DNA from 4 places in the Dactylosporangium sp. NPDC049525 genome. Region 4 is predicted to be linked to each of the others. Evidence: riboswitches for the same ligand, from Rfam matches in the RefSeq annotation. Region 4 holds a riboswitch; each other region holds the start of a gene.
What was found. A riboswitch is a leader RNA that binds a small molecule or an ion and turns the genes downstream of it on or off. The one in region 4 is predicted to bind cyclic di-AMP.
Positions count from the first base shown of each region.

Region 1 (7,567 bases), on a different contig from region 4:
GCCCGCGAACCGGTGCACGCCGCCGCTGGTCGACCGGCTCAAGGAGATCCTGCTCAACCACCCCGGCAAGGCCGAGGTGCACGTGAAGCTCAGCCACGGCTCGCGGATCACCCTGCTGCGCCTCGGGCCGTATCACGTCGCCCCGACCACCGCGCTCAAGGGCGACCTGAAGGCACTGCTCGGTCCCAACAGCTTCTCTTAGACGAACCCGCGATAGGGTCGGCGGGTGCATACGCACGCCTTAGCCGACGGCCTGCGCCCGCGTCGGTCGCTGTGGCTCTCGAGGCGTGCGCGGTGGTCGGCGGCCATCGTCGCGGTCCTCGTCGTGGCCGTGCTGGCCGGCGCATTCGTCTACCGGCTCAACCAGCGACCGTATGCGTTCGACCGGCTCACCCGCATCGACGAGGTCACGTTCCCAGGCGCGGTCGAGGGCGCCGGGGTCCGTGCGTTCCTGGACAGCGGCCGGGCGTTCATCGGCTACCCGGCCGCCGGCGGCCACTTCCAGCTGCGCGCCGTCAACGTCGACAAGCCCGGCGCGGCGCCGATCTGGACGAACACGTCGCTGAAGGACGTCGAGTCGTTCTCCTTCGCGCGTGGCTCCGTCATCGTCACCGGCGCCCCGGACCACGCCCGGAAGCGCACGATCACCCTGCTGAACGCCTCCAACGGGGTGCCGTTCATCAGCCTCGACGTCACCGCCGACGACCGGTGGGAGCTCGTCGGGAAGTACTTCGTCCGGTACCGGGCGGCGGACCACCGCCTCGTGATCACCGACGTCGGCACCCAGAAGGAGATCGCCGTCCTCGACCAGCCAGGTGGCGAGCACAGCTACTGGCTGACCGACAACTGGAGCCACCAGCAGGTGGCCACCTCCGTCGACGGCGTCGCCCTCGACGAGCCGCTGACCGTCGACCCGCACCTGGTCCGCGCGGTGGCCGACCGCGGCATCGAGGTTCTCAGCCTGTCCAGCGGCAAGCCCGACGACACCGCGCCGGGGGTCGCCGGGCCTGAGGACGTCGTGTACCCGTACGAGGAGCAGGTGTTCGTCGCCGAGCCCGGCACCGGGTACAAGGTGCGGGCCCACGACCGCTTGAAGCTCGGCAAGGTCCAGTGGACCTGGACGTCCCCGGACCCGCAGGCCAAGTTGCGCCAGCTCGCCGCCTGCGGGGAACGGCGCGTCTGCGCGGTCGAGCGGGGCAGGGTGACCGCGCTGGACATCCGCACCGGCAAGGTCGAGTTCCGCGTCGACGTCGACGGGGGCAGGACCCTGCTGCCGGTCGGCGACCGCCTGATGCTGCGCGACGCCGCCGGCGCGGTGCTGCTGGACGCCACCGGGCACGTCGTGCGGCGGTGGCCCGGCAAGCAGGCCGCCCGCCTCGACGACGGCAGCTACCTGCTGCTGCCGGTCGACGTGCCGACCGGCGCGTTCCCGTGGCTGGGCGTGCAGGCGGACAGCGGCGCGACCCGCGACCTCGGCGCCATCGACGCGGCGCTGGAGACGTGCACCTGGAGCCACACGTATCTGGCCTGCGCGGCCGGGGCGCCGGGCCGGTTCGCCTTCTACCGCGTCAGGACACCCTGGTATTCCGGGCGGGTCTGACGCGCCCGGCGGCGGGCCAGGCGGAACACCGCCACCGCGCCGATCGCGACCCAGATGATGTTGAGCACGGCCGAGGGCCAGGCGCCGTTGACGGCGGAGTTGAGCGCGAGAGCGGCCCCGCCGGCCATGTTCAGGCCCTGGAACACGAGCCCGTCGCCGGTGATCCGTTTCGCGGAGACCAGCGCGTACGCGGCGAGCAGCACGCCCGCGCCCGCCCAGCCGAGCAGCGCGATCATGCCAGCACCGCGAACGCGCGGACGGTGAACGTGCCCATGCCCGCGACGCGTGGCGGCACCGCGGAGAAGCGGAACCCGTCGAGGGGCAGCCGGTCGAGGTCGGCGAGGTGCTCCACCACGTAGATGCCGGCGTCGAGCAGGCCGGTGTGCGCGGGGCGGGTCAGGTCCGCGACGTCGTCGATGTTGACGGAGTCGATCCCGACCAGTGCCGGGCGGCGCTGCACCAGCCACTCGACGGCGTCGCGGGTCAGGAACGGCGCGTCCGCTCCGCCGTAGGCGGGGGTGCCGAAGTGCCTGGACCAGCCCGTACACACGAGGACGGCGGCATCGGCGAGCTCGGTGCCCTCACCCAGGGCCTTGGCGAGCAGCGCCGCGCCGACCCCGCGCTCGCCGGTCGCGTCGACCAGCAGCCCGGGCAGGTCCGCGACGCGGTCGAGGGGCACGTCGGTGAGGTCGCCGCGGCCCTCGAACCGGTGCGCGGGCGTGTCGAGGTAGGTGCCGGTGTTGGCGACCAGGTCGATGCGGCCGATGTGGAAGTCGGTGTCCGGTGCGTACCGGCCGCGGGAGTCGTCCCGGGACAGATAGTCGGTGATGACGGGTCCCGGGATCCCTGGGTACGTGACCAGGCCCGCGTGGATCGGGTGGTTCAGTTCGACGAAGCGGCTCACGCCTCGATCCTGGCAGACAGCACAGCTAACGTGTGAACGAGAATTCCTACAGTTGCACTGAAGCAGGGCTGCACAGTGAATCTCGATCCCCGTCGTCTCGCGGTGCTTGCCGCGATCGCCCGCCGCGGTACCCTCGCCGGCGCCGCCGCCGCGCTGCACGTGACGCCGTCGGCGGTGTCGCAGCAGCTCGCGCAGCTGGAGCACACCGTCGGCCGGCCGCTCGTGGACCGCTCCGGGCGGCGGGCCGTGCTCACCGCCGCCGGCCGGATCCTGGCCGTCCGCGCCGAGGCGATCGAACGGGAGCTCGCCGAGGCGGAGCGGGAGCTGACCACGATGTCCGGCCGGGCCGCGGGCCTGGTGCGCGTCGGCGCGTTCCCGACCGTGATCCGGTTCCTGCTCATCCCGGCGATGGAGCGCCTGGCCCGCGACCACCCGGACGTGACCTGCTCGATCACCGAGCTCGACGGCCCGCCCGCGCTGCGCGAGCTGCGCCTCGGCGGCCTGGACGTGACGATCACCGAGCGGGACGCGAGCCTCGGGCTGGAGTCGCGGCGGCAGGTGCACGTGGTGCCGCTCGCCGAGGATCCGTACCGGGTGGTCGTACCGTCTGACTGGCCGCCGGTGCACTCGTACGGTGATCTCGCGGACCGGCCGTGGATCTGCGGGCCGCCGTCCTCGACGACCGGGCAGGTGCTGGAGCGGCTCGGCCGGGAGCGTGGCTTCACCCCGCGGCGGGTGCACCTGTGCGTGGACTATCCCGCCGTCCTGGCCCTGGTCGCGGCCGGGCACGGCGCCACGATCGCGCCGGACCTGGCGCTGCGGGGCGTGTCGGCGTTCTCGGTGCGGGTCACGGACCTGCCGGTCGCCGGGGCGCGCCGGCTGGACGCCCTCGTCACCGCCGGCAGGGCGGCCCTGCCGGCGGTGGAGGCGCTGCTCGGTGTGCTCCGGGCCGCTCAGTAGATCGACATGTGGACGTGGTTGGTGTGGTCGCTGCTCGGGTCGCCCTGACCGCTGTAGTACGCGTGCCAGCCGCCCGCCGGGGTCCAGATCTGCTTGAACCAGATCACGTACATGACCCCGAGCGCCGTCGCGTTCTTGATCAGCCAGGCGGCCAGCTGCGTGCCGTACTCCTTCGACGCGCCGGTCGCCACCCCGCCGAAGCCCTTCGCGTCGGCGGCGAAGTCGCAGGCCCGGCCCTTCGGGTGCTCATACGGCTCACCCGGTGGCCGCCAGCACGACACGAAGTGCGTGAAGCCGGCCTTCTGTACCTGCTGCAGCGCGTGCAACGTCCGCGGGGTGAGGCACCCCTTCGTGGTCGGGTCGTCGGTGCTGCACGACTCGGTGGGCCAGGATCCGTCGGCCCTGCGCGGCGCGGGCTCCGCCGTCTTGCTCGGTGTGCCGCCACTCCAGGTGGTGGAGCCGTCGACGGCGTTCTTGGACTCGGCAAGGGCCTTTTCCAGCTCGGCCTTCTGCTTCGTCATCACCGCCATGCTCGCCTGCTGCTTGGCGACCTCGGCGTCGATCGTCGCCTTCGTCCTGCCCAGCTCGTCGCGCAGGACCCCGACCTGCCGCAGCTGGTCGGCGTTGCCGCGGGCGATGACCTCCAGGGTGCTCACCCGGTCGGCGAACACCCCCGGCGTGCCGCTGCTGAGCAGCGTCGCCGCGCTGCGCAGCCCGCCGCCGTTCTGATACGCGGCGACCGAGATCGACTGGGTCTCCTCGCGCAGCTTCGCGTACTTCGGCTCGAGCGCGGCCTGCTGCGCGTCGAGGTCCTTCTGCCGTTGCAGGGAGGCGGCGAGGGCGTTCTGTGCGTCGATGTACGCGCGGTTGGTCTCGTCGAGTTTCTTGATCAGCGCTGGGTCGCCGCCCTCACTCGCGTTCGCGGGTGAGGCCGTGCCGAGCACCACGGTCGGGGTCAGGAGAATCGCGAGCGCCGTTACGGCGGCGACGATCCACGGAGGTCTGGACATACTGTTCCCTCCATCGGCCGCCTACCGGGTGAGCTGACGGATTCGGGACGGAACAGTCGCCCCTACCGCTCAAAAAGCGCGGATTCACCCCAGAAACGTGGTTCCCCGGCCCGTTCGAGCACGGTTCGGCGACGGCCGCGCCGGCACGGTCAGTGCCTACGAGCGGGCCGCCGCCGACCCTAACCACCTGCGATTTCATCCCTGCCTGGACCCACCGTGACGTCCCGGCGGCATTCTGCTTCCGGGCGCCGATGTCATGCGTTTGGGGTGGTAGGCTAGCCTCCTAGGAAGGTTTGGGGACATGAACAGGGTCATTGCGGGGTATGCGTAGATCGTCAAGGTAAGCAACGGAAGGGGTCTCGGACATGTCGAGAAGTGCTACGAGCACACCGGCCACCGTCGAGGACTGCCTGCGCGTCGGTGCCGGCTTCTCCTTGGGGGACAGGGCCTGGATCGCCGAGCAGTTCGCCACGCTCGACACCCGCCTGGCCGCGTTCCCCGTCGACGCCACCGAGCTTGAGGTGTCGGTGAAGGACCGGGCGGCCAGGGGACAGAAGGTGACCCTTGAGTGCTGGATCGCCGGCCAGCAGAAGATCGTGACGACCTCGGCGGAGGAGGATCTGCACGCGGCGCTCAACGACGTGCGCGACGACCTGCGTCGGCGCCTGAACGACGCGAAGACCCGGCAGGAGCCGCGCAACAACCGCCACCTGCGCGACAGCACCATCACGGACGTCATCTCCCCGGAGCTGACCCCGTCGCTCGACGAATCCGAGCCCGCCGCCGCGGCGCCCTCCGGCGACGAGGGATCGCCCCGGGGCGCCTGACCCAGGCTCCACCGCACCGGCCCGCGAGGTCCGGCCGCCGATCGCCGGCGGCTGGGCCTCGCTCGTTGCGGGCCGCGATCGAGCTGACCTCGGAGGGATCGCCGATTTCGGGACCTTGGTCAGTTCGGGACCTTGGTCAGCAGGTTGCGCAGGTAGTGCGTCCGGCGCGTTGCGGTGCCGCGCCGGGCAGTGCCGATCGTCGCGATGAGAGAGGTCGCGGTGGGCGTCGGACATGACGAGGCGGACGCCGGACAGGCCGCGGGCGGTCAGCGAGCGTAGGAACGCCGGCCAGGCGCCGTCCCCGCCGGGCCGAGGACCTCCCGCCGCCTGTCCGCGTTCACGCCGGTGGCGCCGCCATCTCCGACAACTTCGAAAGTGGCGATCTCGACCGTGCCCGCCCGGGTGTCCCAGTCACGGTGCCGATAACCGTTGCGCTGGTTCGTGCGCTCGCCCTCGTCAGCCCTGCCACGCAACCCGGTGGATCCCTGTTCCATGGCGACCAGTCATCCACCGGGTTGTGAGGGCTGTGCGACGAGCAGTCGGCGTTTTGACCCCGTCACCAAACGGGTCAGGAGCAGTCGCGGTACAGGTCCCGGGTGGTGACGTGGTGCTCGAGGGTGGCCTTGACGACGAGTCGTTCGAGGCCGGCGAGGAAGCCCAGCGGGCCGCGTTCGCCGAGGAAGCCGTGCTCGGCGCACAGCATCAGCTCCGCCGTGTCGCTGAGGTCGGTCAGGAAGAGGAAGAAGTTGGCGTGCTTCGGCAGGCGGTCGATGGCCGGGGCGCGCAGCTTCGTGGCCGGCAGGGCGGCGTGGATCGCCTCGGCGAGTTCGTCGTCCGGGAGCGGGGGCGGCGGGGTCTGCTCCTGCACCGAGTACCGGGTGTCGTTGAAGAAGCAGTAGCCGTCGGGGGTGATCGCCCGCTGGGCGGCGATCTCGGCGAAGATGGCGTCGAGCTTGCGGGGGTCGTACTCGCAGTGGGCGTAGGCCAGCAGCGCCGCGTCGGACGCGCGGTGCAGCAGCCCGCCGATCGTCTCGCCGGGCTCCTGCGGGAAGTCGGGCTCCTGCGGGAAGTCGAGGCGGAACAGGGCGTTCTCGTTGAAGGCGCCGACCAGGGCGCGGCTCGCCGGCCGGAAGCGGGTCGACACGATCATGCGCAGCAGCGCCTCGCGCTCGCCCGTGTACGCGGCGAGTTGCAGTGTGATCGCGGCCAGCAGCACGGTCGACGGGGGGACGCCGAACCGGGCGGCGAGGCCGTTGGTGGCCAGGGCGAGGGCGGGGGACTGGATCAGGCCCCAGTCGAGGTTGGGCGGCCGGCCGTCGCGGTTGCTTTCGATCATGCTGGTCGGCACGCCGGCGAGGTGCTTCGACCAGTAGCTGAGCGCCTTCGCCTCGCGGCGCAGGCCGACGGGGGACGTCTCGTATTCGACGCGCTGCAGCGGCTGCTGGCCCGGTTCGACGGCGACCGGCGGGTCCTGCAGCAGGTTGAGCAGGTCGCCGCGGACGATCGCGAAGCTCCAGCCGTCGACGGCCATGTGGCTGGCGGCGAGCAGGACCATGACCGGTGCGTCGTCGCGGGTGAGGACCGCGACCCGCAGCGGCAGGTCGGCGCCGATGTCGAACCACGGGCGGCGCAGCGCCTCGCCGAGTTCGGCGGTGGCCTCCTCCGTGCCGCGGTCGCCGATGTCGTGGACGTGCAGGGGGATGTCGCCCTCGCCGATGACGCGTTGCCGTGGGCCGTCGGGGGTGTCGACGTACACGGTGTGCAGCGAGTCGTGCCGCTCGACGAGCCGGCGGACGGCGGTGGTGACGTCGTGCAGGTCGCGGCCGGCCGGGACGGAGCATTGCACGAGCAGGTTGAGGGTCGTGTCGTCCGGCGGCAGCCAGCGGAACACGTCCCATATCGCGAGTTGTGCCCAGATGAGCGGGCCTTCCGCGGCGCGGTCGGTGCGGAAGTGCACGGTGGTTGGGTGTAAGGGCATCGAGTCACCTTCTGCCGGAACTGGGTCAGGGTGAGCGCCTAAAAGCTACGACCGCTGTTGTGCTTTTTCAATCAGCCGTACGAATATTGCGGAACTCCGCTGGGTCTGCAAACAATGGCAGCATTCGATAGGTTGGTTGCATGTGGCGAATCACGGTGGACCACACGTGCATCGGGTCGGGTAGTTGTACGGGGATCGCCCCGGACCGCTTCGAGCTCGACGAGGTCAAGGGCAAGGCGTTTCCGGTGAGTCGGGACGTCGCCCCGGACGACGAGGCCGTCCTCGACG
Region 1 is NZ_JBFAPO010000059.1:59,996-67,562, forward strand. It holds gene dnaE (DNA polymerase III subunit alpha) at 1-202, shown strand, start outside; gene AB0K00_RS47090 (hypothetical protein) at 227-1,600, shown strand; gene AB0K00_RS47095 (hypothetical protein) at 1,561-1,836, opposite strand; gene AB0K00_RS47100 (cyclase family protein) at 1,833-2,504, opposite strand; gene AB0K00_RS47105 (LysR family transcriptional regulator) at 2,580-3,464, shown strand; gene AB0K00_RS47110 (hypothetical protein) at 3,458-4,474, opposite strand; cyclic di-AMP (ydaO/yuaA leader) riboswitch at 4,477-4,615, opposite strand; gene AB0K00_RS47115 (HPF/RaiA family ribosome-associated protein) at 4,840-5,301, shown strand; partial or broken gene AB0K00_RS47120 (transposase) at 5,521-5,777, opposite strand; gene AB0K00_RS47125 (condensation domain-containing protein) at 5,870-7,279, opposite strand; gene AB0K00_RS47130 (ferredoxin) at 7,420-7,567, shown strand, end outside.
Region 1: another riboswitch for cyclic di-AMP. It lies ahead of AB0K00_RS47110 (hypothetical protein); the one in region 4 lies ahead of AB0K00_RS44005 (C39 family peptidase).

Region 2 (7,567 bases), on a different contig from region 4:
TGCAGCCCCGGTCCTTGTGCTCAGACTTGGGGCAGGGCTCCTTGGTGATCCCGACGTCCGACTTCGGGCCACTCGAACCTTTTTCCGTGCTGTCCGCGCCGCGACATCCGGCGAGTGAGCCGACGGTGAGCACCGCGGCGAGGGCAAACATGCCCAACCTCTTCATTGAGGGGCTCCTTACGACGAGGTCAGTACGAGAACGGCCAGGCTTTCCAGTAGCTGCGGAGCCGGATCCAGATGCCGAACAGCCCGCGCGGCTCGAAGATCAGGAACACGATGATCAACACGCCGTAGAGGACGGTTTCGAGCTGGTAGGCGTTGGGGGACTCCGCCGGCGAGTTGCTGATGAACGGCAGGAACGACGGGACCTCACGGATCAGCCGCGGCAGGAGCGTGATCAGGAAGGCGCCCAGGACGGCGCCGCTGACCGTGCCCGCACCGCCGATGAGGATCATCGCGATGTACTGCACCGACAGCAGCAGGTTGAAGGTCGTCGGGTCGAAGTAGCCGATCCCGACGTAGAGCAGCGCGCCGGCGCAGCCGGCGTAGAACGACGACACCCCGAAGGCGATCGTCTTGTATCTGGCCAGGTTCACGCCCATCACGCCGGCCGCGATGTCGCGGTCCCGGATGGCGGTGAAGGCCCGGCCCACTCGCGAACGCGCCAGGTTGCGCGCCGCGAGAGCCGCGAGGACGAGCAGCACGAGCATCAGCAGGTACAGCTTCTGATCTCTCGTGAGGAAGGCGTCGCCGGTGTTGAGGTCGTAGCCGAGCAGGGTCGGCGCCGGGGGCTGCCGGCCGATGCCGGGCCCGCCGGTGAGCGACGACCACTCGTTGATGATGTGGCCGCCGATGAAGACCAGGCCGAGCGTGACGATCGCCAGGTACAGGCCACGCAGCCGGGTGGCGAGGGGAGCCACCAGTACACCGGCGACCGCGGCGACGAGACCGGCCGCCGGCAGCCAGACCAGGATCTCCCTGACCCCGAAGCCGATGGTCCGCGCGTCGGGGTCACCGGCGATGGCCGCCGCCGTGTAGGCGCCGATCGCGAGGAAGAACGCATGGCCGAGCGACACCTGCCCGGCGTAGCCGGTGACGATGTTGAGCCCGATCGCGCCGATCGCGGTGACGCAGGCCAGCCCGATCAGCTGCAGCAGCTGGTCCTCGACCAGCCACGGCAGCGCGGCCCCGACGGCGAGGAGGATGCCGACCGCCACCTTCTTCGAGGTGGTGTCGAGCAGCGCCAGCTCCTGGTTGTAGGAGGTGCGCAGCAGTGGACGGTTTCTCATACCCTTTCGACCTCCCGGGTGCCGAACAGGCCGTAGGGGCGCACGAGCAGGACCAGGAACATCACCACGTACGGCGTGACGACCGAGATGTTGCCGCCGAGCCATGGGAACGAGCCCTGGTAGGTGGCGGTGAGCTCCTGGACGACGCCGACGGCCAGGCCGCCGATGACGGCGCCGGGCAAGGAGTCGAGGCCGCCGAGGATGATCACCGGCAGGGCCGTCAGCGCGATCAGCCACAGCGACTCGCTGACGCTGCCGCCGACGGCGGCGAACGTGCCGGCGACCGCGGCGAGAGCGCCGGCGAGGGCCCACGACAGCGCGAACACCGCGCCGACGCTGACGCCCTGGGCGAGTGCCGCCTCCTGGTCGTAGGAGGCCGCCCGCATCGCCAGGCCGGTCCGGGTGTAGCGGAAGAACAGGTACAGCAGGCCGATGAGCACGGCGGTGGTGAGGACCATCGCCACGTGCCGCTGCTCGACCTGGACGCCGCCGGGCAGCTTCCACACCTGCAGGCCCCACGGGTCGCCGACCTGCCGCACGTCGAGGCCGATGGCGGCGTTGACGACGACCCGGACCGCGATGTCGATGCCGAGCGTGATGATCGCGACGGTGAAGACCGGCCGGCCGATCATCGGGCGGACCGCGAGCCGTTCGACGCCGAGGGCGAGGCCGCCGGTGAGCACCGCGGCCGCGGCCAGGCCGAGGAAGAAGCCGAGCGGACCGACGAGGTAGGTGACCAGGACCGCGCCGGCCAGCATGAACGCCGGCTGGGCGAAGGAGATGACCCGGGTCGCCTTGTAGATGATCACGAACCCGAGGCCGAGCAGCGCGTAGACGCTGCCGGTGCCGATGCCGCGCAGGACGCTCTCGAAGAAGTCCTTCACACTCTGCTCCCGTACATGTCTTCGACGAGCGCGGAGAAGGTCGTGGCGACGGCGCCGCGGCGGACCTTCTGCGTCGCGGTGAGCTCACCGTCGGTGTGGTCGAGCTCCTTGGGCAGCATCCGGAACGTCTTGACCTGCTCGACCGGGTTGTGCCCGGCGTTGACCGCGTCGACGACGCCCTGGATCAGGGCCAGGACCTCGGGCTTGCCGGACAGGTCGCGGTAGGTGGTGTAGGCGATGCCGCGGCGCTGCGCCCACTCCCCGACGGTGTCGACCTCGATGCCAATGAGCGCGGTCAGGAACGCCCGCCGGTCGCCGATGACGATCGCCTCCTTGACGAACGGCGAGGCCTTCAACGCGTTCTCGATCTCGCTCGGCGCGACGTTCTTGCCACCGGCGGTGATGATGATGTCCTTGGAACGGTCAGTGATCTTCAGGTGGGTACCGTCGACGATCAGCCCGACGTCGCCGGTGCGCAGCCAGCCGTCGGGCGTCATGGCCGCCTCGGTCGCCGCCTGGTTGCGGAAGTAACCGGCGAACGTGCCGGCGTGCCGGGTCTGGATCTCCCCGTCGGCGGCGATGCGCAGCTCCACCCCGCTGTGCGCCTCCCCGACGGTGCCGAGCTTGACCCGGCCGGGGCGGTTGGCGGTGCTGATCGCGGTGTTCTCGGTCATACCGTAGACCTCGAACATCGGCACCCCGATGCCCATGAAGAACCGCAGCACGTCCGGGGCGATCGGGGCGGCGCCGCTGGCGGCGTAGCGGACCCGGCGCATCCCGATGCGCTCCTTGAGCGCCCGGTAGCACAGCAGCCAGCCGACCGCGTAGAGCAGGCGGCTGCCGGCGGTGTGCCGGCCGCCGTTGGCCTCCAGGGTGGCGCCGAGGCGGTCCGCGACGCGCAGCCACAGCCGCGCGTTGGAGCGTTTGACCAGCGACGCCCCGGCGAGCCGGATCGTGACGCCGGCCATCATCTTCTCCCAGATGCGGGGCACCCCGAACAGGATCGTCGGCTGCACCTCGCGCAGGTCGGCCTGCACGGTCGCGATCGACTCACCGAAGTGGACGGTGACCCCGGCGGCGGCGTTGAACCAGGTGGTGAAGACCCGCTCCGCGACGTGGCACAGCGGCAGGTAGGACAGGGTCAGGTCGCGCGGCCCCGGCGGCGGGTCGGAGAAGCCGCCGCCCTCGATCAGCACCCGGATCGCGAAGTCCACGTTGGCCACGGTGAGCATCGCGCCCTTGGGCCGCCCGGTCGTGCCGGACGTGTAGATCAGCGTGGCGATGTCGTCGTCGCTGGACTGCAGCTCGACCGGTTCCGCACCTTCGTGCGAGGCCAGCAGGTCGCTCCACGCGATGAGCTTCGGGTGCTGGTAGCGGCCGCGGATGCCCCTGGGCTCCAGGTAGACGATCCACTCCAGGTCGGGGCAGTCGTCCAGGACCGCGAGGGCCTTGTCCACCTGCTCCTGGTCCTCGGCGAAGAGAATCCTGGCGCCGGAGTCGGCCAGCATGTGCCGGACCTCGTCGGGCGGGTTCGTCGGGTACAGCCCGACGGTCGCCGCCCGCACCGCGACGGTCGCCACGTCGACGAAGAGCCACTCCGAGCGGTTCTCCGACTGGATCGCGACCCGGTCGCCGGGCAGGATCCCGAGCGAGCGCAGGGCCCGGGCGACCGTCTCCGCGGTGCGCCAGTAGTCGCGCCAGGTGATCTCGCGCCAGATGCCGCGGTGCTTCTCCCGCATCGCGACGGCGTCAGGTGTGCGTTCGGCGTGCTGCTTGACCAGGTCGGCAATCGTCATGCCGCCTCCACCTCCCCCAGGTAGGCGCGCAGGACGTCGGGGTTGTGCTGCACCTCGGCGGGCGTGCCGGTGGCGACCGGCACGCCGAAGTCGACGACCATGACCCGGTCGGCGAGATCCATGACGAGGCCCATGTCGTGCTCGACGAGGATCATCGGGATGCCGAGCTCCTCGCGGACGTCGAGGATGAAGCGGGCCATGTCCTCGGTCTCCTCCAGGTTCATTCCGGCGACCGGCTCGTCCAGCAGCAGCAGCTTCGGCTCCATGGCCAGGGCGCGGCCGAGTTCGACGCGCTTCTGCACGCCGTACGGCAGCAGCCCCACCGGCAGGCGGCGCCATTGGGCCAGTTCGAGGAAGTCCACGATGTCCTCGACCACGGCCCGGTTGGCGATCTCCTCGCGCCGGGCCCGGCCGACCCACGCGATGGCGGCCAGGGTGCCGTAGCGGATGTGGTGGTGCCGGCCGAGCATGAGGTTCTCCAGCACGGTCAGGTGCTGGAACAGCTCGACGTTCTGGAAGGTGCGGGCCACCCCGAGCTTGGCGACCTTGTCCGGGCGCAGCCCGGTGAGATCGGTGCCGTCGAGGGTCACCTTGCCTTGCTGCGGCCGGTACACACCGGAGATCACATTGAAGATCGACGTCTTCCCGGCCCCGTTGGGCCCGATGACGGCGAACAGTTCGTCCTTGGCGACGGTGAACGAGACACCGTCGATGGCTTTGACGCCGGCGAAGCTGAGCCGGACGTCTTCGAAACGCAGCACGGCGACTCCCGAAGGGGTTGTTGCGGCTCTATGACAGCCAGCGTTTGCGACGCTTGTAGTGCTTGACGTCGCGGAAGGACCGCTCGGCGCGGCCGAGGTAGAACTCGCGGATGTCGTCGTCGGCGAGCAGTTCGGCGGCGGGTTTGTCGAGCACGACCTTGCCCGTCTCCAGCACGTATCCGTGCTCGGCGATGGACAGCGCCATGGTCGCGTTCTGCTCGACCAGCAGCACGCCGGTGCCGGCCCGGTTGATCTGCACGATCAGGTCGCGGACCTGTTCGACCAGCCGCGGCGCGAGGCCGAGGCTGGGCTCGTCGAGCAGCAGGTAGGCCGGGTCGGACATGAGGGCCCGCCCCATCGCCAGCATCTGCTGCTCGCCGCCGGAGAGGTAGCCGGCGATGCTGCCGCGGCGCTGGGCGAGCACGGGGAACAGGCCGTACATGCGCTCGAGGGCCTCCGCCCGTCCTTTCGGGCGGGTGTGGGCGCCCAGGCGCAGGTTCTCCTCGACGGTCAGCTCGGCGAACGTTCTTCGCCCCTCCATCACCTGCGACACGCCGCGGCGGACCACGGCGGCCGGCCGCAGCCGGTGGATGGGGCGCTCGTCGAGCGTGACGGAGCCCTTGGTGATGGCGCCGTCGTGGACACCGAGCAGGCCTGACAGGGCCCGCAGGAGCGTGGTCTTGCCGGCACCGTTCGCGCCGAGCAGCGCGACGATCCGTCCCGGTGGCACCTGCAGGCTCACGCCGCGAAGCACCAACATCACGTCGTCGTAGACGACCTCTAGGTTCTGGACACGCAACATGGGGTGACGCTCCTCCGGGGGTGTTCGGAGTGGGCGAACTATGTGCATCGTCGGTGAATAAAGTTACGTGTATTTAACCGGGTATCAGAGCAGAATCAAGCCCCAATTGTGTGTCCGTCAACACCATCTTCGATGCGGCATCACCGTCCGATGTGGACCGACAACTCGCCGTGATTCGGACTTTTGGGGTAATAGATATAGAACAACGCGCGTGGGTTTCGCTTCGTTGGTGATCACGTTAAGTTAGGCCCTGGCCTGCTCGGCAGTCCGTCGCCCAGCCCGGGCGGCGCCGCGCAAGCGCCGCCGAGTCGAGCGCCCATCTGGCGCTGTTCGAGCCGGGGACCCAGGTTCCTTGGGGTGAATCCGCGATCGCGGTAGGGCGCTCTCTTCCCGCCCGAACCCGTCAGCTAACCCGGTAGGCGGTCGGTGAATGAAGGGTCATCCCTTGTCCGCTGGACACCGCGCCAAACGGTCCCTGCTGCGCTCCCTGGTCATCGGGGCCGTCGCGCTGGCCGTTGTGGCGCCTGCGAGTGTCGCCAAGGCCGATCCCACAGCTGCCGAGATCCAAGCCCAGCTCGAGAAGGCGGGCGACGAGCTCGAAGTCACGGTCGAGGCCTACAACAAGATCAATGAAACGCTCGCCGCCACCCAGGCGGAGGCCGCCACCATCCAGGCCAAGATCCAACCCCTCGTGGACAGCATGACCGCGGCCAACTCCGACGTCGACGTCATCGCCATCGCCGCGTTCAAGGGCTCCGGCAACATGGTGAGCCTCAACGTCATGCTCAACGCGCAGTCGTCGGACACGCTGATCGACCAGCTCACCACGCTGCAGCAGATCAGCAAGCACCAGCAGCACGCGATCGCCGAGTATTCGGCGGCCAAGTCGAAGCTGGACGACGAGAAGAAGAAGATCGACGACACGCTCGCCGCGGAGAACGCACAGAAGGCCGAGCTGGAGACCAAGAAGAAGAAGATCGAGGGCGACGTCAAGAAGCTCGACGCCCTCAAGCGCCGCGCCACCGCGGCCGGCAGCACCGGATCGACCGGTGTGAAGGTGTCCCTCGGCGCCGAATGCACGAGCCCGGCCAACTCGGCGGTCGCGTTCGCCTGCGCCCAGCTCGGCGAGCCCTACAAGTGGGGCGCCGCCGGACCGGGCAGCTGGGACTGCTCGGGCCTGACCATGGGTGCCTGGAAGGCGGCCGGCATCACGCTGCCGCACAACGCCAACGACCAGTGGCGCTCGGGCAGGGTCACGCACGTCTCGCGGTCCGCGCTCTCGCCGGGAGACCTGGCCTTCTTCGGAGGATCGTCGCCCAGCCACGTCGGCATCTACATCGGCAACGGCAAGATGATCCACGCGCCGACCACGGGCCGTAACGTCGAGGTCGCCTCGGTCGACCGTTCCAACACGACCGGATACGGGCGCCCGCACTAGGGAACCCCTCGTCACGTGCCAGGAGGCCATGCCCGCAAGATGGGGCATGGCCTCCTGGGATCCCGAGCAGTACGCCCGCTTCGCCGACGAACGGGCCCGCCCCTTCCACGAGCTGGTCGCGCGCATCCCGACCACCGCCCCGGTCGCGGTCGTCGATCTCGGCTGCGGGCCCGGCACGCTGACCGCGACCCTCGCGACCCGCTACCCGGACGCGGCCGTGCTCGGCATCGACTCCTCCCCCGCCATGCTCGCCGCCGCAGCGCCGCTCGCCACGCCGCAGGTGTCCTTCCAGCTCGGTGACATCGCCGGGTGGCGGCCGCAGCGCGGCTCCGTCGACGTCATCGTCGCCAACGCCTCCCTGCAGTGGGTCCCCGATCACGCGGCGTTGTTGCCGGTGCTCGCCGCGGCCCTCGACGACGGCGGCACCCTCGCCTTCCAGGTCCCGACCGGCGGCCCGATCCTCGACTCGGACGTCCTCGATCCCGAGGTCCTCGGCCCGCGCGGCGCGACGCCCGTGCGGGAGCCCGCCTGGTATGTGCGGACCCTCGCCGGCCTCGGCCTGACCGTGGACGCCTGGGAGACCACGTACTTCCACGT
Region 2 is NZ_JBFAPO010000006.1:64,189-71,755, forward strand. It holds gene AB0K00_RS12190 (ABC transporter substrate-binding protein) at 1-166, opposite strand, end outside; gene AB0K00_RS12195 (branched-chain amino acid ABC transporter permease) at 189-1,289, opposite strand; gene AB0K00_RS12200 (branched-chain amino acid ABC transporter permease) at 1,286-2,173, opposite strand; gene AB0K00_RS12205 (AMP-binding protein) at 2,170-3,969, opposite strand; gene AB0K00_RS12210 (ABC transporter ATP-binding protein) at 3,966-4,730, opposite strand; gene AB0K00_RS12215 (ABC transporter ATP-binding protein) at 4,759-5,532, opposite strand; cyclic di-AMP (ydaO/yuaA leader) riboswitch at 5,824-5,970, shown strand; gene AB0K00_RS12220 (NlpC/P60 family protein) at 5,978-6,970, shown strand; gene AB0K00_RS12225 (methyltransferase domain-containing protein) at 7,017-7,567, shown strand, end outside.
Region 2: another riboswitch for cyclic di-AMP. It lies ahead of AB0K00_RS12220 (NlpC/P60 family protein); the one in region 4 lies ahead of AB0K00_RS44005 (C39 family peptidase).

Region 3 (7,567 bases), on a different contig from region 4:
ACCGTGCCGCGGGCATACGCAATCCCAGGCGTTCCGCCAGTGTTGCCGTGGCCGGAGGCCGGGCAGGCAGCGGTTGAGATTGACGGACTCGGCCGGCTGGGCTCCTCCGGTGGTTCCCGACCCGTGCCGATCGCTAGCGTCGCCAAGGTGATGACCGCGTACGTTGTCCTGCGGGATCATCCCCTGCGCCTGGACGAGAACGGCCCCACGCTGACCGTCTCGGCTGAGGAGGCCGCCGCTTATCCGTCTCAGCTCGCCTCCGGCCAGTCGCTGGTCCAGGTTGTGGCCGGCGAGGTGCTCACCGAACGGCAAGCCCTCCAGGCCCTGCTTTTGCCCTCGGCCAACAACATCGCCCACATCCTCGCCCGGTGGGATGCCGGCAGCAGCGATGCGTTCGTGGCCAAAATGAACCAGGCCGCAGCCGGCCTCGGGATGGCAGACACGCGCTATACCGACCCGTCCGGGCTCGCACCGTCCACCGTCAGCACCGCTGCCGACCAGGTCACCCTGGGCCGGGTGGCAATGCAGGTGCCGGTGTTGGCGCAGATTGTGGCGATGCCGCAGGCCACGCTGCCCGTCGTCGGGCCGGTCAGGAACGTCAACACACAGATTGGTAAGGACGGGATCGTCGGCATCAAGACCGGCTCCACCGATGAGGCCGGCGGCTGCCTGCTCTTCGCGGCCGAGATCTCCGCAGAAGGGCAGCGGCTCAGGATCATCGGCGCCGTACTCGCACCCGGCCCGAACATGGCAGACGCCTTCGAGGCCACCCGTCGCCTGATCCAAGCCAGCAGCGGCCTGCCGCACAAGTACCGGGTCGTGCGCGCCGGAGATATTGTGGCGACCGCCCGGGGACCGATGGGCAGAAGCACAACCCTTGCCGCAACCGGCGACGTGGACGTGCTCGGCTGGCCCGGCTTGGCCTACCAGATCGATACCGTGACCACCATGCCGCGCCGCCACATTGCAGCGGGGACCCATGTCGGCACGCTCAAGCTCACCGCCTCAGCCACGGCCGTAACCACCGCCCTGCAGACCACCCAGGCACTCGCTCCACCCAGCCGGTGGGAGAGGATCACGCACGGGTGACTGCCGGCGTCCTGCTGTGGCGTCACCCGAACACACCGCGCCGGTTCGCACCTGGCACGGGCGGCCGCACCGGGGAACGGTCGACGATGGAGACCGTTCCCCCGGTCATACACGAATCACATCGCCGGGCTGCCGAACGCCCGATAGCAGAAACGTGTAGTTGATTCCTTACGTTCCGCTTAGATTTCCGTCGGACGCTTCACGCGCATTTGCGTACCCGCTAGGGTCATGAAATCAACTGTGGCTAACCGTCACCGCCTAGGGTGACTCCACAGTGGATCCGCTGAGTCGTGTTCGCACGAGCCGGGGAACCAGGCACAACTGGGGTGAATCCACGGGGCCACGTGCCGCGAGGTAGAGCGAGCTTCCCGCCCGAACCCGTCAGCTAACCCGGTAGGCGGTGCCGGAAGGAGTACTGCGTGCAAACCCTCGCGTCGCATCACATCTGCCGCCTGACCTCGACCCGCGGCCCGGGCGCCCATTGGGCGTCGACGGTGATGAGACGGAGTCCGGTTCAGTAGCCGTTCCGGCGCCGACACCCGCACACCTACGACGCGACACCGACCCAGCTACCACTGTCCACTTTGGACAATTAGTGGGCAGTGCCGCTGACCACCCCTGCCGACACCAGCTTCGGCGGCAGGGGGCGATACCGGCCGCCCGGACGCAGAACGACCGCGCCGTCCGGCGCCGGCCCCAGCCGTCGCGTTCCAGCATGCAATGTCGAGGTTCCCGTGCAGCACCTGTTCACAGCACAGCACAACAAAACCAGTCCGCCCTCCGGAAGCTGCCGCCCTCGGCGGCCTCGGCGGTTTGCCGCCGGATGTGCAGCGTGACGTTCTTGGTCTGCTGCCGCACCGGATCCGCGCCGGCCGGAGGGAGGCCGAATGTCCACCGGCGAGACTGAGGTCCAGCAGGACAGCGCCGCGAAGGTTCGCGGCCCTCGTCATCTGCAACGTTCCCGCCGCGGCCGCCACGCGGCCCGCCCCCGGATCGGGCTGTACCTCGGCGCAGCCATCATCGCCGCCACGGGGATCGGTTGGCCTTTGCTGCCGACATCGTCGCCCACTACCCCGGGTATCGCAGTACATGCCGACATGGCGCTGGCGGACGCCGCGGACCGAGCGAGGGTCGCCGAGAACGACGCTTCCCGCAGCAAACAACGCGGCCAGGTACAGCCCAGCCGGCAACCGACCGCAACGGCCACGGCCCATCCGAAGCCGTCGCAGACGAAGCCGAGCGCACCTGCGTCGTCGTCACCAGCGTCCTCGCCGTCGCCGACCGTCCGCGGCCCCGTCGGCGGGCTGACCCAGGCCGAGATGAACAACGCCGTGGCCATCATCGAAGCCGGCCAGCAACTGAAACTGCCCCGACGCGCGTTCGTGGTGGCGATCGCCACCGCGTTACAGGAAAGCCATCTGAGAAACCTCGCGAATGCGAACCTGCCGGAGTCGTTGAAGCACCCGAACGAAGGCGTCGGGTACGACCACGATTCGGTCGGGCTCTTCCAGCAGCGACCCAACTGGGGGACCGTCGCCCAGCTGATGGATCCGCACGAATCCGCGCGCCGCTTCTACTCCGCGCTGGCGAAGATCCCCGGCTGGGAGCAACTGCAGATCACCGTAGCGGCGCAAACCGTCCAAGTGTCCGCCTATCCAGACGCCTACGCGAAGTGGCAGACCCTCGCTCAGCAGATTGTCGACGCCGTGGCGTAGCGCGCCCGGGGTTCCCTCCGGCACGCGGCCTTCGGACCGGGGTCAGCCGTCCTGTGGCGGGACGTCGCCCTCGTCGTGGTCCGCCTCGGCCTTCGTGTGGTGCACGGTGCCCGGACGGTGGTCCGGCGGGCCGTACACGGTGGCGATCCGCAGCGGGCCGTCGCCGTCGTTGACGAAGTTGTGCCTGGTGCCCTCCGGCACGACCACGACGTCGCCGGCGGTGAACGGCTGCTTGCGGCCGTCGAGGATCGACGTGCCCCGGCCGTCGACGGCGATCAGGACCTGGTCGATGCCCTCGTGGACCTCCTCGCCGATCTCCCCGCCGGCTGGGATCGTCATGATCACCAGCTGGGTGTGCCGGGTCGTGTGCAGCACGTGGCGGAAGTCCTCGTTCGACCGGACCTCCTCGAACAGGTCGCCCTGGTACGGCTCGTACTCGGCCATGATGCCCCCTTCTCGTTCCTGGACATCCCACCTGCCCGGCCCACACGGGAACGAAACGGGCCGGAACCGGGTGGCGTGTATGCGCCATATCCGTTTCGTGTACGGCAGGTGTTTAGTCTCATTGATCATTCCCAATTGATGAGGGAGGACCGATGTCCCGGTTCGTCTGCACGGTGAAGCACACCAGGTACGTCATCGGCGCCATGGCCGGCGTCTTCTTCGCGACCTGCAGCTCCTCCTGACCCGAAGCCGGCCCGGGGCGGCGTCGTGCCGCCCCGGGCCGGTGCCCGTCGACCGGTGGAGGCCGGATGTTCACGACCGCGGTCCGGCAGATGCGGGTGGCGTTCTCCACCGTGCTCGGCCGTCCCTTCTCCGTCCCGGTGGTGCAAGGACTGGTCCGGGACGCCCTGGCGACGCTGGAGGAGTTCGGCACACCCGGCGACGACGTCGGCCAACTGGTCGACGGACCCTACGCCGACCCCACGATGCGCCGCGAGCTGCAGACCAGGGCGCTGCAACGCACCGCGCGGCACCTCACCGTCGGCGCACCGTACTACCAGGACCGGTTCGCCGCCGCGGGTGTCGACCCGGCCAGGCTCACCCCCGAGACGCTGCTCCGGCTGCCGGTGATGACCCGGGCCGAGCTGGTGTCCAGGCAGCGGGACCTGCTGTGCGGCCGCCCCTACCTGTCGACCCGCAGCACCGGCAGCACCGGCACCCCGGTCGAGGTGTGGCTGTCCCGGCAGGAGATCACGCTCTGGCCGGCGCTCATCGCGCTGTCGCTCGTGCTGCGCGGGGAGCTCACCCCCGACGACCACGTCCAGCTCAGCATCAGCTCCCGGGCGACCGCGGCGATCCAGGAGGACGTCGAGCTGTGCGGCCTGGTCGGCGCCGGCTGCAGCGTCGTGGGGCTGGTGCCGCCGGACGAGGCCCTGGACCGGCTATGCGGATCCGCGACAGTGCTCAACACGTACCCGAGCTACCTCGGCGCGCTCGTCACCGCCGCCCGCAGGCGTGGCCTGGGCCCGGACGACTTCGCGTTGCACACCGTCAACGCCGGCGGCGAGGTGCTGTCGGCGGCGCTCGTCGCGGCGGCCGAGGCCACGTTCGGCGCGCGGATCAACGACGCGTACGGCGCCACCGAGGTCCTGCCGGTCGGTGGGCGGTTCTGCACGCACCGGCACCTGCATCCCGACCCGAACATGGGGTACGCCGAGACGATCGACCTCGCGACCGGCGCCCCGGCCGAACCGGGCCGGCTCGGCACCCTCGTGGTCACCCCGTACCACCCGTACCGCGAATGCATGCCGGTACTGCGCTACGACACCCGCGACCTGGTGCGCGCCCCCGCCGCCGACGAGCCGCCGTGCGAACTGGCGGCCACCCCCGGGATGTCGCACATCCTCGGCAAGGCCCGCGACCTGCTGGCCACCGCATCCGGGCCGGTCACCCCCCGCGACGTGGTGGAGGTGATGGACGCGCTCCCGGGAGCCCGCTGGCCGGTGCGGTTCGCCGCCGAGGAGGCGGGCGGGCGGGTGCGGGTCACCGTGCCGGACGACCACACGGGCGGCCTGTCGACCGGCGAGATCGCCGGACGTTTCGCCGGCCGCGGCATCGACGCGGAGGTCGTGGTGGTCCCGATGGGGCAGGACAACGCCCGGCGGCTGCGGCCGCTGCGCTGCGACCTGCTGGAGCAGACCTTCACCAGGCCCGTCCCGACCCTCGTGGGGGAGCCCGTATGAGCCGGACGGCGTTTCTGGTCCTGGTCACGTTCTGCTTCGCGCTGGCCGCGCCACTGGCCGCCGCCGCCTACTTCCGGTGGGTCCGGGCGGCCAGGCCGGCCGTCGGGGTCTTCGGAACCGGCGACGTGTTCGTGATGATGGGGTTCGTCGTGGTACTGCCGTTCGCGTACCTCGCGTTGCCCGGCTGGGGCCTGCCGACGGTGCTCGGGCTGGTCTTCGCCGGTGGGCTGTCGGTCGGGTACGAACGGGTCGTGACACACCGCTGGCTGCGGCGGGGCCTGATCCTCGGCCTGCTGGGCGCGGACCTCGCGGCGTGGGCGGCGTGGCGGGCCGGCGCGGCACCGCTCTGGTTCACCGCCGTGAACAGCGTGGTCGTGCTGCTGATCGCGGTCTCCGCGGCCAACCTCTCCGCGCAGGGCGGCCTGCGGCTGCGGCACGCGGCATGGTTCACGCTCGGCCTCGCCGTCTACGACCTGACCTTCGCGACCGCGATCCCCATCACCCAGAAGCTCGCGGCGGCGATCCAGGGCTACCCGTTCGCGCCGTCAGCCGGGCTGCGCGTCGGCGACCTCGGCGCGGTGATCGGGATGGGTGACCTGCTGGCGTACGCGCTGTTCGGCGTCACCGCGTACAAGGCGTACGGCCGGACCGGCCTGCGGGTGGCGCTCGTCGTCGTCGCCGCCTTCGGCGCGCTGGCGCCGGCGCTGTCCCTGCTGGTCATCGAGGCGGTCGCCGGGCACCGACCGTCGCTCATCCCGGCGCAGGTGTTCTTCGGACCGGGAGCGTTCCTCGGGTACCTGCTGCTGCGGCGCCTCGGCCCGGAACGCCGCATGGCGGAGATCCTCGGCAACCCCGTCAACCGGCCGGCTGACCGCCGGGCCCGCTGGCTCGGGCCACCGGCTCCGTCCGTTGCACCGGCTCCGTCCGTTGCACCGGGTCCGGCGGTTGCACCGGGTCCGGCGGTTGCACCGGGTCCGGCGGTTGCACCGGGTCCGGCGGTTGCACCGGGTCCGGCCGCTGGACCGGCTGCGTCCGTTGCGCCGGCGCGGCCCGCCGAGGTTCGCGGGCCGGTGCGCCTGTCCTGACCGGCGGCCAGTCGTCGTCCGGCGCGACCGGACCGGCCGGCCGCGGTGCCCGGTCCAGCACGACCGCCGCCCGGCGCCGGCACGCCTCGGCCCGCTGGTCCTGGCCGTAGTCGTGCCACACCGACGCCAACAGGCGCAGCACGTACGCCTCACCGACCCGCAGGCCGGCGTCGCGGCAGACGGCGAGCGCCGCGGTCAGGTCCGCGACGGCCGCGTCCAGCCGGTCCAGCCGCCGGTAGGCCTCGGCCCGCCACAGCAGCGCCTGCCACGCGCTGTCCTGGGCGCCGGTCTCCTGGCAACGTCGCAGCCCCAGGGTGAGCAGGCGGGCGCCCTGGGCGGGGCGGCCCAGTCGCACGTAGGCCTTGCCGAGCCCGGTCAGGGTGATGCCCTCGCCGACCAGGTCCCGTTCCGCGCGGCGGATCTGCAGGCTCTCCAGCAGGTATCCGAGCGCCCGCTCGTAGTCGCCGAGCTGGAGCAGGACCTCCCCGGCCTCATACCGGGTGATCCCGACCGCGGGCCGCCGCCCGGCCGAGCCGTACCGCGCCGCGCTCTCCTCGAAGCATCGCAGCGCCGCGGCCGGGTCACCCCGCCGGGCGTGGGTGAGGCCGAGGTGCGAGAGAGTGGCGGCGATCCCGCGCTCGTCCTGCGCGGCCCGCCGGGCGGCGAGGACCTCGTGCAGGTGGTCGAGGGCTGCGGCGTACTCGCCCCGTTCGCGGCACACGATGGCCAGCATGGTCCGCGCCGTGGACTCGGCCCGCCAGTCGCCGAGCGCCGCCGCGACCCGCCGGCTCAGCGTGCCGAGGGTGGCGATGTCGTCCCAGCGTCCGCGCATCGGCAGGTACTGGATGGTCGCCGTGGACAGTCCGAGCACGAACCGCGCGTGTTCGGGCTCGCCGTCGGCGACGTGCCGGGCCACCGCGATCAGGCAGGGCCACTCGCTGTCCAGCCAGTGCAGGGCTTCCGCAGGGGTGGTGACGGCCACCCTCGCCGGCGCGCCCACGAGCTGCGGGACCTCCTCCCGCCGCTGGTTGGGGCGCAGGACGTCGACGGCCTGCTGCACGGTGCCGAGGTAGAACGACAGGGCACGGGCCACCGCAGCCTGACGGTCCACTGTGGACTCCATGGCGTCGGCGAGCTCGGCGGCGAAGCACCGCAGCAGGTCGTGCATGGCGAACCGGTCCCCGCCGGTGCGGCTCAGCAGGTGCGCCTCGGCCAGCCGGTCCAGGGCCGGCTCTGCCTCGGCGGTGCACACGTCCAGCAGCGCCGCCGCGACGGCCGGCTCGAACGTCGGGGTCCGGACCAGGGCGAGCAGCCGGAACAGCCGCGCCGCGGTCGGATCGCCGAGCCCCTGGTAGCTGACCTGGAAGCAGGTGCGGACCGCGAGCTCGCCGGCACGCAGCCCGTTGAGCCGGTGCCGCTCCTCGCGCAGCTCGTCGGCGAGCGCCGCCAGGGGCCGGTCGGGGCGGCCGGCCAGCCGGGCGGCGGCGATGCG
Region 3 is NZ_JBFAPO010000102.1:17,623-25,189, reverse strand. It holds gene AB0K00_RS55655 (D-alanyl-D-alanine carboxypeptidase) at 1-1,089, shown strand, start outside; cyclic di-AMP (ydaO/yuaA leader) riboswitch at 1,361-1,504, shown strand; gene AB0K00_RS55650 (hypothetical protein) at 1,977-2,804, shown strand; gene AB0K00_RS55645 (cupin domain-containing protein) at 2,847-3,248, opposite strand; gene AB0K00_RS55640 (AMP-binding protein) at 3,557-4,990, shown strand; gene AB0K00_RS55635 (BTAD domain-containing putative transcriptional regulator) at 5,846-7,567, opposite strand, start outside.
Region 3: another riboswitch for cyclic di-AMP. It lies ahead of AB0K00_RS55650 (hypothetical protein); the one in region 4 lies ahead of AB0K00_RS44005 (C39 family peptidase).

Region 4 (7,567 bases):
CCGGAACCGCTCCTGCCTCGCCAGGGGTTCGACGCGTACCGCGGGATGCTCGACCGGCAGGTACGTGACGCCGAGCTCGCACCGCCCGTCGACCACGTGCCGGACCAGGTCGTCCTCGTCCCGGGGCCCGTGGACGCGGACCGGCACCCCCGGATGCCGCCGCCGGAACGCCGCGATCGCCGGCGCCACGTCGACGGCGAGGGGGTCCAGGACCGCGACGTCGAGCCAGCCCGCGGCGAGCCCGACCACGCAGCCGACGGCCGCCTTCGCGTCGGCGACGTCGGCGAGGACCTTCCGGGCCGGGTCGAGCAGCGCCTTGCCCGCCGCCGTCAACGCCAGGGGCCGCTGCCGCCGGTCGAACAGCTCGACGGCCATGTCCCGTTCGAGCGCCCGGATCGACTGCGACAGCGACGGCTGCGCCACGTGCAACGCGCCCGCCGCCGCCGTGACGCTGCCGTGCTCGACGACGGCGACGAAGTACTCCAGCCTGCGCAGATCCATGGCGCCGTCACCTCTGCCGCTGCGCGTGGTCGATGAACGCCCTCGCCGTGCCGGACAGCTCACCCGAACGGTGGACCAGGCCGTACGGCAGCCGCAGCGCCGGCACGACCCTCCTGACCACCGCACCCCTGGCGGTGGCCTCGTGAGCGGCGACGTCGGGCATGAACGCGGCGCCGACGCCGGCGATGACCAGCTCGGTGATGAGGTCGCGCTGCCCGCTCTCGACGACGACCCTGGTCCTGACCCCGGCGGCGCGCAGTGCGGACTCGACGAGGAGCCGGGATGCGCTGCCCCGCGGGACCCCGAGCAGGTCGACGCCGGCAAGGTCCGCGAGGCGCACGGCGTCGTCGGGCTGGTCGGCGATGAGCTGCCACGCCGCGCGGCCGGGCATTCCCCGGCGCGAACCACCGCCCGCCGCGCCGGCCGGGTGTGGCGTGCCGGGCAGGCCGGTCGGCTGCGGCGCGCCGGGACGGTGGGGTGCCGGGCGTGCGGCGCCGGTCCGGTCCATGTCCGGCGGCGGGAACACCAGGACGAGATCGTGCGCGCCCAGCGCCACCTCGCACAGCCCCAGCCGGGCCGCCGGCAGGTGGACCAGGCCGAGCTCGCTCACCCCGTCACGAACCCGCGCGAGCAGCGCCTCGTCGGTGTCCCGGTCGAGGCTGACCGAGACCCCCGGGTGCGCCCGCAGGAACCCGCCGACGAGCGCCGCCCCCGGATGCGCCCCGAGCGGCGCCGACGCCACGATCTCCAGGCTGTCGTGCTCGGGTCGCCCGCCGACGGCCTCGCCGGCGACCGCGACGTCGCGCATCAGCAGCCGGGCCGGGCCGAGGAACGCCCGTCCCGCCGCCGACAGCGTCACCCCGTGCGACGCCCGGTGGAACAGCGCCGTGCCGAGGTCCCGCTCAAGGGCCTTCACCGACTGCGACATGGTCGGCTGGGCGACGTTGAGCGCGGCCGCCGCCCTGCCGAACCCGCCGTGCTCCACCACGGCGAGGAAGTACCTGATCTGCCTGGTGTCCACAGATCACACGTCTTTCGGCACGCACCGTGCAGAAAACATTCCGACAGTGTTACGTGCGTGTGCCGAGCGTGTCCAGGATCTGCTCGCCGAACTTCGCCGGCTTGTACCGCAGGCACACCTCCCGGGCCCGGACCCCACAATCGTGACGGCCGCGGACCCGGGAAAGAACCGCTACCAGCACGCCTCGCGCTGCGGGACCCGGTCCGCGTCCGGCCGGCGGATCATCGCGGTGAGCGGTGGCAGCCGGTACTCGGCGTCGGTCACGTGCTCGCCCCATTCGGTGCCTGTGTCGGTGCCTGTGCCGTCCGGTCCGGTCTCGTGGGCCGACACCACCGCCAGGAACGTGTTCGGCGCGGCGCCGTGCCAGTGCCACTCACCGGCCGCGACGACGACGGTGTCCCCGGCGCGCACCTCGTGGATCGGGCCGCCCCGGCGCTGCACCCGGCCCACGCCGTGCAGGACGGTCAGGATCCGTCCGTACGCGCAGCGGTGCCAGGCCGTCCGCGCGCCAGGGCTGAACTGCGCATGGAACGTCTGGAGATGGGACGGCTCCAGACCGGTGACGTCCCGGTCGATCCACACGACGCCGGAATAGCACTGTTGCGGGGCCTGCCGGCCTCGGCTCGGGGCACGGATGACTTCCATGGATTTTCCTCCCTGGTCGAACTTCTGGATCGAACTTCTGGATCGAACTTCTGGATCGAACTTCTGGATCGAACTTCTGGATCGAACTTCTGGATCGGACTCGCTGGATCGAACGCCCGTGCGGCGCTCGTCGTGGACGGCGTCAGGTCTTGTAGTCGGCCCAGGACATGTCCCACGCGGTCCAGCCGTCGCCGGGGTCCAACGGCACCCCGGTGTTGTGCGTGGTGACCGGGTCACCGACGAGTGTCTGCTCGTACAGCCACTTCGCGTTCGCGGTCGAGACGTTGGTGCAACCGTGGGAGACGTTGCGCTTACCCTGGTCGCCCACCGACCACGGCGCGGCGTGGATGTACTGGCCGCCCCACGTCAGTCGCATGGCGTACTGCACCGCGACGGTGTACTCCGGAGTGCGGAACACCGTCGATGCCTCCCGCGACATGACCACGGTGGTGCCGCTCGACGTGGGCGTCGACGGCTTGCCGAGGCTCACCGGCATGGTCCGCACGAGCGCGTCGTTCTGGTAGACGTTCAGCTGTTTCGTGGCGTTGTCGATGTCGATGGTCAGCTTCCGGCCGATCGTGACCGTCGCCGCGAAGTCCTCGTCGGCGTGGCCGTTGCCGATCCGCACCCCGTTGAGCGCCTTCCGCGCGGTGATCTTCGTGCCCGGCTGCCAGTACTGCTCCGGCCGGTACATCACCTGCCGGCCGCCGAACCAGTGCCACGCACCGGCCTGCGGCGGATCGCTCTTCACGAAGAGACGCTGCTGCACGGCGGCGCGCGACTCCTGCGGCACGTCGGAGCCGAACTGCACGACGATCGGCATGCCGACGCCGTACGTCCCGCCGTTGGTCAGCATCAGATCGGACGTGATGGCCGGGCCGCTGGGCTTCGCCGCCGTGGTGAAGGCCGTCTCCCGGGTCACGGGTTTGTTGTCGGCGCCGACGGCGGTGACCTTCGCCGTGTAGGACGTGCCGTAGCGCAGCGCGGTCGCGGGCACCCACGAGGAGCCGTCCTCCCGGAACTCGCCGGCGACCCGTTGGCCCGCCGCGTCGGTCAGGGCGACCTCGGTGATCTTCCCGTCGTTCACCTTCGTGCCGATCTCGGCGCTGACCGCCACGCCCGACTCGCCCGCAGCCGGAGTGACGGCCAGCCCGACCGCCGGGACCGGTGGAGCGGTCCATTTCGCCGCCGTGTGCTTCTTCGGACTGTGACACCCCGACAGGCCCAGCTGCGCTCCCACCGCGAGCGCGACCAGCGCGACCGCGGTCCGACCGGGCCCCCTCATGTTCTCTGCCTGTACATGGACATGCGGGCATCGTCGTTCGCGTCCGGGCGAGACCGGGGCGGCAATCGAGTGACAATGCGAAGGACTCGGACCCGCCGCGGCGGACTTCCTACATGACGGCGTCCACGATCTGCTGTGCGAGCCCCTCCCATTTCGCGTAGGCGTCCGGGAAGGCCGACCGCTGCACCAGCTGCGCCGCGACGGTGACGGCCTGCTGCTCCCAGCCCTGGATCTTGGCCAGTGCCGCGTAGAACCTGCGCGCGGACTCGCGCGGGTCCATCAGCTGGTCGACCGTGCCCCAGCTCGGCCGCTGCTGGAAGAGGCCGACCGAGTCGTAGTCGTAGCCCACGCCTTCGTTGGGTCGCCGCAGTGACTGCGGCAGGTTCGGGTTCGCGAGGTTTCGCAGGTGACTCTCCTGCAAGGCGGTGGCGATCCCCACGACGGCCGCGCGGCGCGGCAGGTTCAGCTGCCGGGCGACGTCGATGATCGCGACGGCGTTGTTCATCTCCGCCTGGGTCAGCCCGCCGACGGGCGCGGGCACGGTCGGCGACGCCGGTTGCGTGGCGGCAGGCGCCGGGGCGGCCTTCGTCGGTGTCGGGGTGGCATTCGCCGCCGGTGGGGTGCCCTTCCCCGCCGGTGGGGTCACGGTGCCAGCGCCGTCGGCGGGTTTCCGGTTGCGGCTGCGTGAGGCGGGCCCGTCGGCCGCCGAACGTCCGGCGTCGCCGGCGAGCGCCACACCATTCGCCGGCGTGGCGCCGGGTCCGGGTCCGGCCGACGACGACAGCGTCGAGGACAGGCCGACCGCCGCGACCGCGACGGTGACCACGGCGTACCGGCCGATCTCGAGCGGAACGGCTGCGCGCAGCCGGAAGCGGGCCGCGTGCCGGCCCCGGCGGGAGCGCCGAAGGTGGCGGGGGCCGCGCCCGTGCCCCCCGTTGGGCTGCTGGTCATCGTCGGCGACCGGAAGCATCCGGCGAGCCTAGGGCGACCCGGATCCGGGTCCCTGCCAGGCGTTCGAATCAGCCGACGGGACAGTTGGCGGGCCGCACGCCGCCGGGGTGCGGTCGGCGAGACGCACCGGGGGATGACGCACCTGACCGGCGGGCAGCCCGCGTGGTCCGCGGTGTGCACCCGGTCCATTCGCCACGACGTCGTCACGCCCGGTAGCCGAACAGCGTGCCGGATTCGAGGCCGCTGCGCCGCCCCCTATAGGGTCCTCGCATCCGTCCGGCCCACCGTCATCCAGTTCGGGTGACACCGCGGCGGATCCGCTGAGTCGCATCCACGCGAGCCGGGGACCCAAGCACCACCGGGGTGAATCCGCGGGGCCTGAGCCTCGAGGTAGGGCGATCTTCCCGCCCGAACCCGTCAGCTAACCCGGTAGGCGGCACCGGAAGGAGCACTCCGTGCGGCCTCTGACCCGGCATCACCCCTGTCGCAGCACCTCGACCCGCGGCCCGGCCCGGTAGCCGTCCCCGACGCCCGCCGGCCCGCCGCCGGCTCTCACCACACCTGCCGCAGGCCGGTGTGGACGCCCGCTGCCCGGATCACGTCCGGCACCGGCAACAGCAGCCGTCATCCAGCATGTCTGTCGAGGTACCCGTGAGTTACCTGTACAAACCCAGGCACCAGAACCCCACCTCGCCGCGCTCCCGCGTGCTGCCGATCGCGGCGGCCGCGGCGGTCCTCGCGGTGACGGTGGCCGTCGGCGTGGCCGTGCACGCCTCGACCCCCGCACCGGTCGCCGACGCGCAGTCGCTGACCTCCGCGGATTCGTCGCAGCCCGGCGCCGGTCAGGCCGCGCGCGATCGGCAGCGGACGCAGGCGGCACCCGATCCGGCGACCAACCCGCCGAAGGCCGGCGCCAGCGCAAAGCCGTCCGCGCCCGCCACGCCTGCCGCGCCCAGCACGCCCGGCACGACCGCACCGGCCCCCCCGGCGGCGAAGGAGCTCGCGTACCGGTTCGCCTGGCAGGAGAACTACTACTTCTGCGGTCCGGCGGCGACGCGTATCGCCCTGACCGCGCGATCGATGTATCCGTCCCAGTCCGAGGTCGCCCAGAGCCTACGCACGACCGTCAACGGCACCAACTCCGCCGACGACACCACCCGGACGCTCAACGCGTACACGAAGACCTCCTTCTACAAGTCGCGCTACATCACCGGTCAGTCGGCCACCCAGGCGGAGATCGACCGGATGCAGGCGGACGTCGTCAACGCGATCGCCAACGGCTACGCCGTGGTCGCCAACATCGCCGGTTCCACTGTGGACGACAAAGGGGGCGCGCACTCGTATCCGGGCGGCCACTACCTCACGGTGGTGGGCTACAGCAACGGCGGCAAGACGGTGAAGATCGCCGATCCCGCCGACGCCCTGGGCGTCGGGTACTACACGCTGACGACGGCCAAGCTCGCGCACTGGACCGCGCTGCGCGGATACTCCGCCTGACGCGGCCACCAGCGGCTCGTGGGGCGGCGCGCCGGGCGGCTCGTCAGCGGCCCAGTGCCCGCACCCGGCTGGGTGGCTGGAACGCCTGGACCGGCTGGCCGCGCAGCGCGCCCGCCATGGTCTGCGCGACGGCGCTGTTGACCGAGCCGGCGATGCCGCTGCCCACCTGGTCGTTCGGGTTGTCCACGTTCACCGCGATGCCGGCCGCCGCGATCTGCGGGGTGAAGCCGGCGAACGTCTCGGTCGAGTTGTACTCGGAGCTGCCGGTCTTGCCCGCGACCGGGCGGCCGCCCAGGATGCCGGACACGTTCTCCGCCGTGCCGCCGTCGCACTTGCCGTACGCCGATGCCCGGCTGACCGGGCACCGTGCCGCGTCGGTCGCGGCGGCCGCCACGTCGGCGCTGACCACCTGCCGGCACTTCGGGTTACCGGCGTCGACCGGTTTGCCGTTGGCGTCGGTGATCGACAGCACCGGCAGCGGCTGGCAGTACAGGCCGCCGGCGGCGACCGCCGCATAGGCGTTGGCGAGATCCAGCGGTGTGGTCGAGGCGACGCCGAGGGTGAACGACCCCCACTGATCCGCCTTGGCCGCCATCGCCGCGTCCGCGCCCGAGCGGAACGTGATGCCGAGCCGCTGCGCCATCTCGACCACGCGGCGCGCACCGACCTGCTGTTCGAGCCAGACGAAGTAGGTGTTGACCGAACGGCCGAAGCCGTTCCACATCGTCCGGTCCCCGTTCATCCAGCTCGGGGACTCGTTCGCCGGGCACCACCTGCCCCCGCAGCTGCCCGGGCCGCTCGCCGGCCACACGGAAGCCAGCCGGCTCGGTGCGTTGAACCTGGTGCTCAACGGCATGCCCGCGTCGAGGGCGGCGAGCATGGTGAACATCTTGAACGTCGAACCCGCCTGGTACCCGGCGACACCGCCACCGCCGGCGACGAGCTGGTTGACGGTGTTCGGGTACCGCGGATGCTGGGGCGGGTTGGGATCCAGGCTGTAGTGGCGGTTGACGGCCAGCGCGAGGACCCGGCCGCTGCCGGGGGTGACGACGGCCAGCGGCATCGACCGCGCGCTGCCGTAGCCGTAGACGCTCAGCGACTGGTTGAGCGCGATGGCCTGGATCGCCGGGTCGAGCGAGGTAACCACCGTGTAGCCGCCGGTGCGCAGCGCCTCGTCGCGGTCGGCGCGGGTGGCGCCGAACTCCGGCTGGCTGCCCCACCACTGCCGGAAGTAGTCGCAGAAGAAGCCCCAGTCGTTGTGCCCCGGTGGGACGGACACGCAGTTGTTGGGTAGCTCACGCTGATTGAGCTTCAGCTCCTGGGCCTGTGCCGCGGTGGCGTCCCCGGCGCTGATCACCCCCATCTTCGTCATCGCGTCGAGGGTGTAGGCGCGCCGCCGCAGGGCCGAGTCGCGGTCGCCGCTGATCGGGTTGTCGGCATCCGGTGACTGCAGCAGCCCGGCGAGCAGTGCCGCCTCGGGCAGCGTCAGGTCCAGGGCCGTCTTGCCGAAGTACGTCTGGCTGGCGGCGTAGATGCCGTAGGCGCCGGCACCGAAGTAGGCGATGTTCAGGTAGCCCTGCAGGATGTCCTGCTTGCTCAGGTGCTGTTCGAGCTCCGTCGCGTAGCGCATCTCGCGTATCTTGCGCGCGGGCGTGTCGGCGGCCGCG
Region 4 is NZ_JBFAPO010000051.1:17,856-25,422, reverse strand. It holds gene AB0K00_RS44030 (LysR family transcriptional regulator) at 1-501, opposite strand, end outside; gene AB0K00_RS44025 (LysR family transcriptional regulator) at 509-1,522, opposite strand; gene AB0K00_RS44020 (cupin domain-containing protein) at 1,694-2,167, opposite strand; gene AB0K00_RS44015 (Ig-like domain-containing protein) at 2,310-3,452, opposite strand; gene AB0K00_RS44010 (hypothetical protein) at 3,562-4,422, opposite strand; cyclic di-AMP (ydaO/yuaA leader) riboswitch at 4,712-4,854, shown strand; gene AB0K00_RS44005 (C39 family peptidase) at 5,055-5,900, shown strand; gene AB0K00_RS44000 (transglycosylase domain-containing protein) at 5,944-7,567, opposite strand, start outside.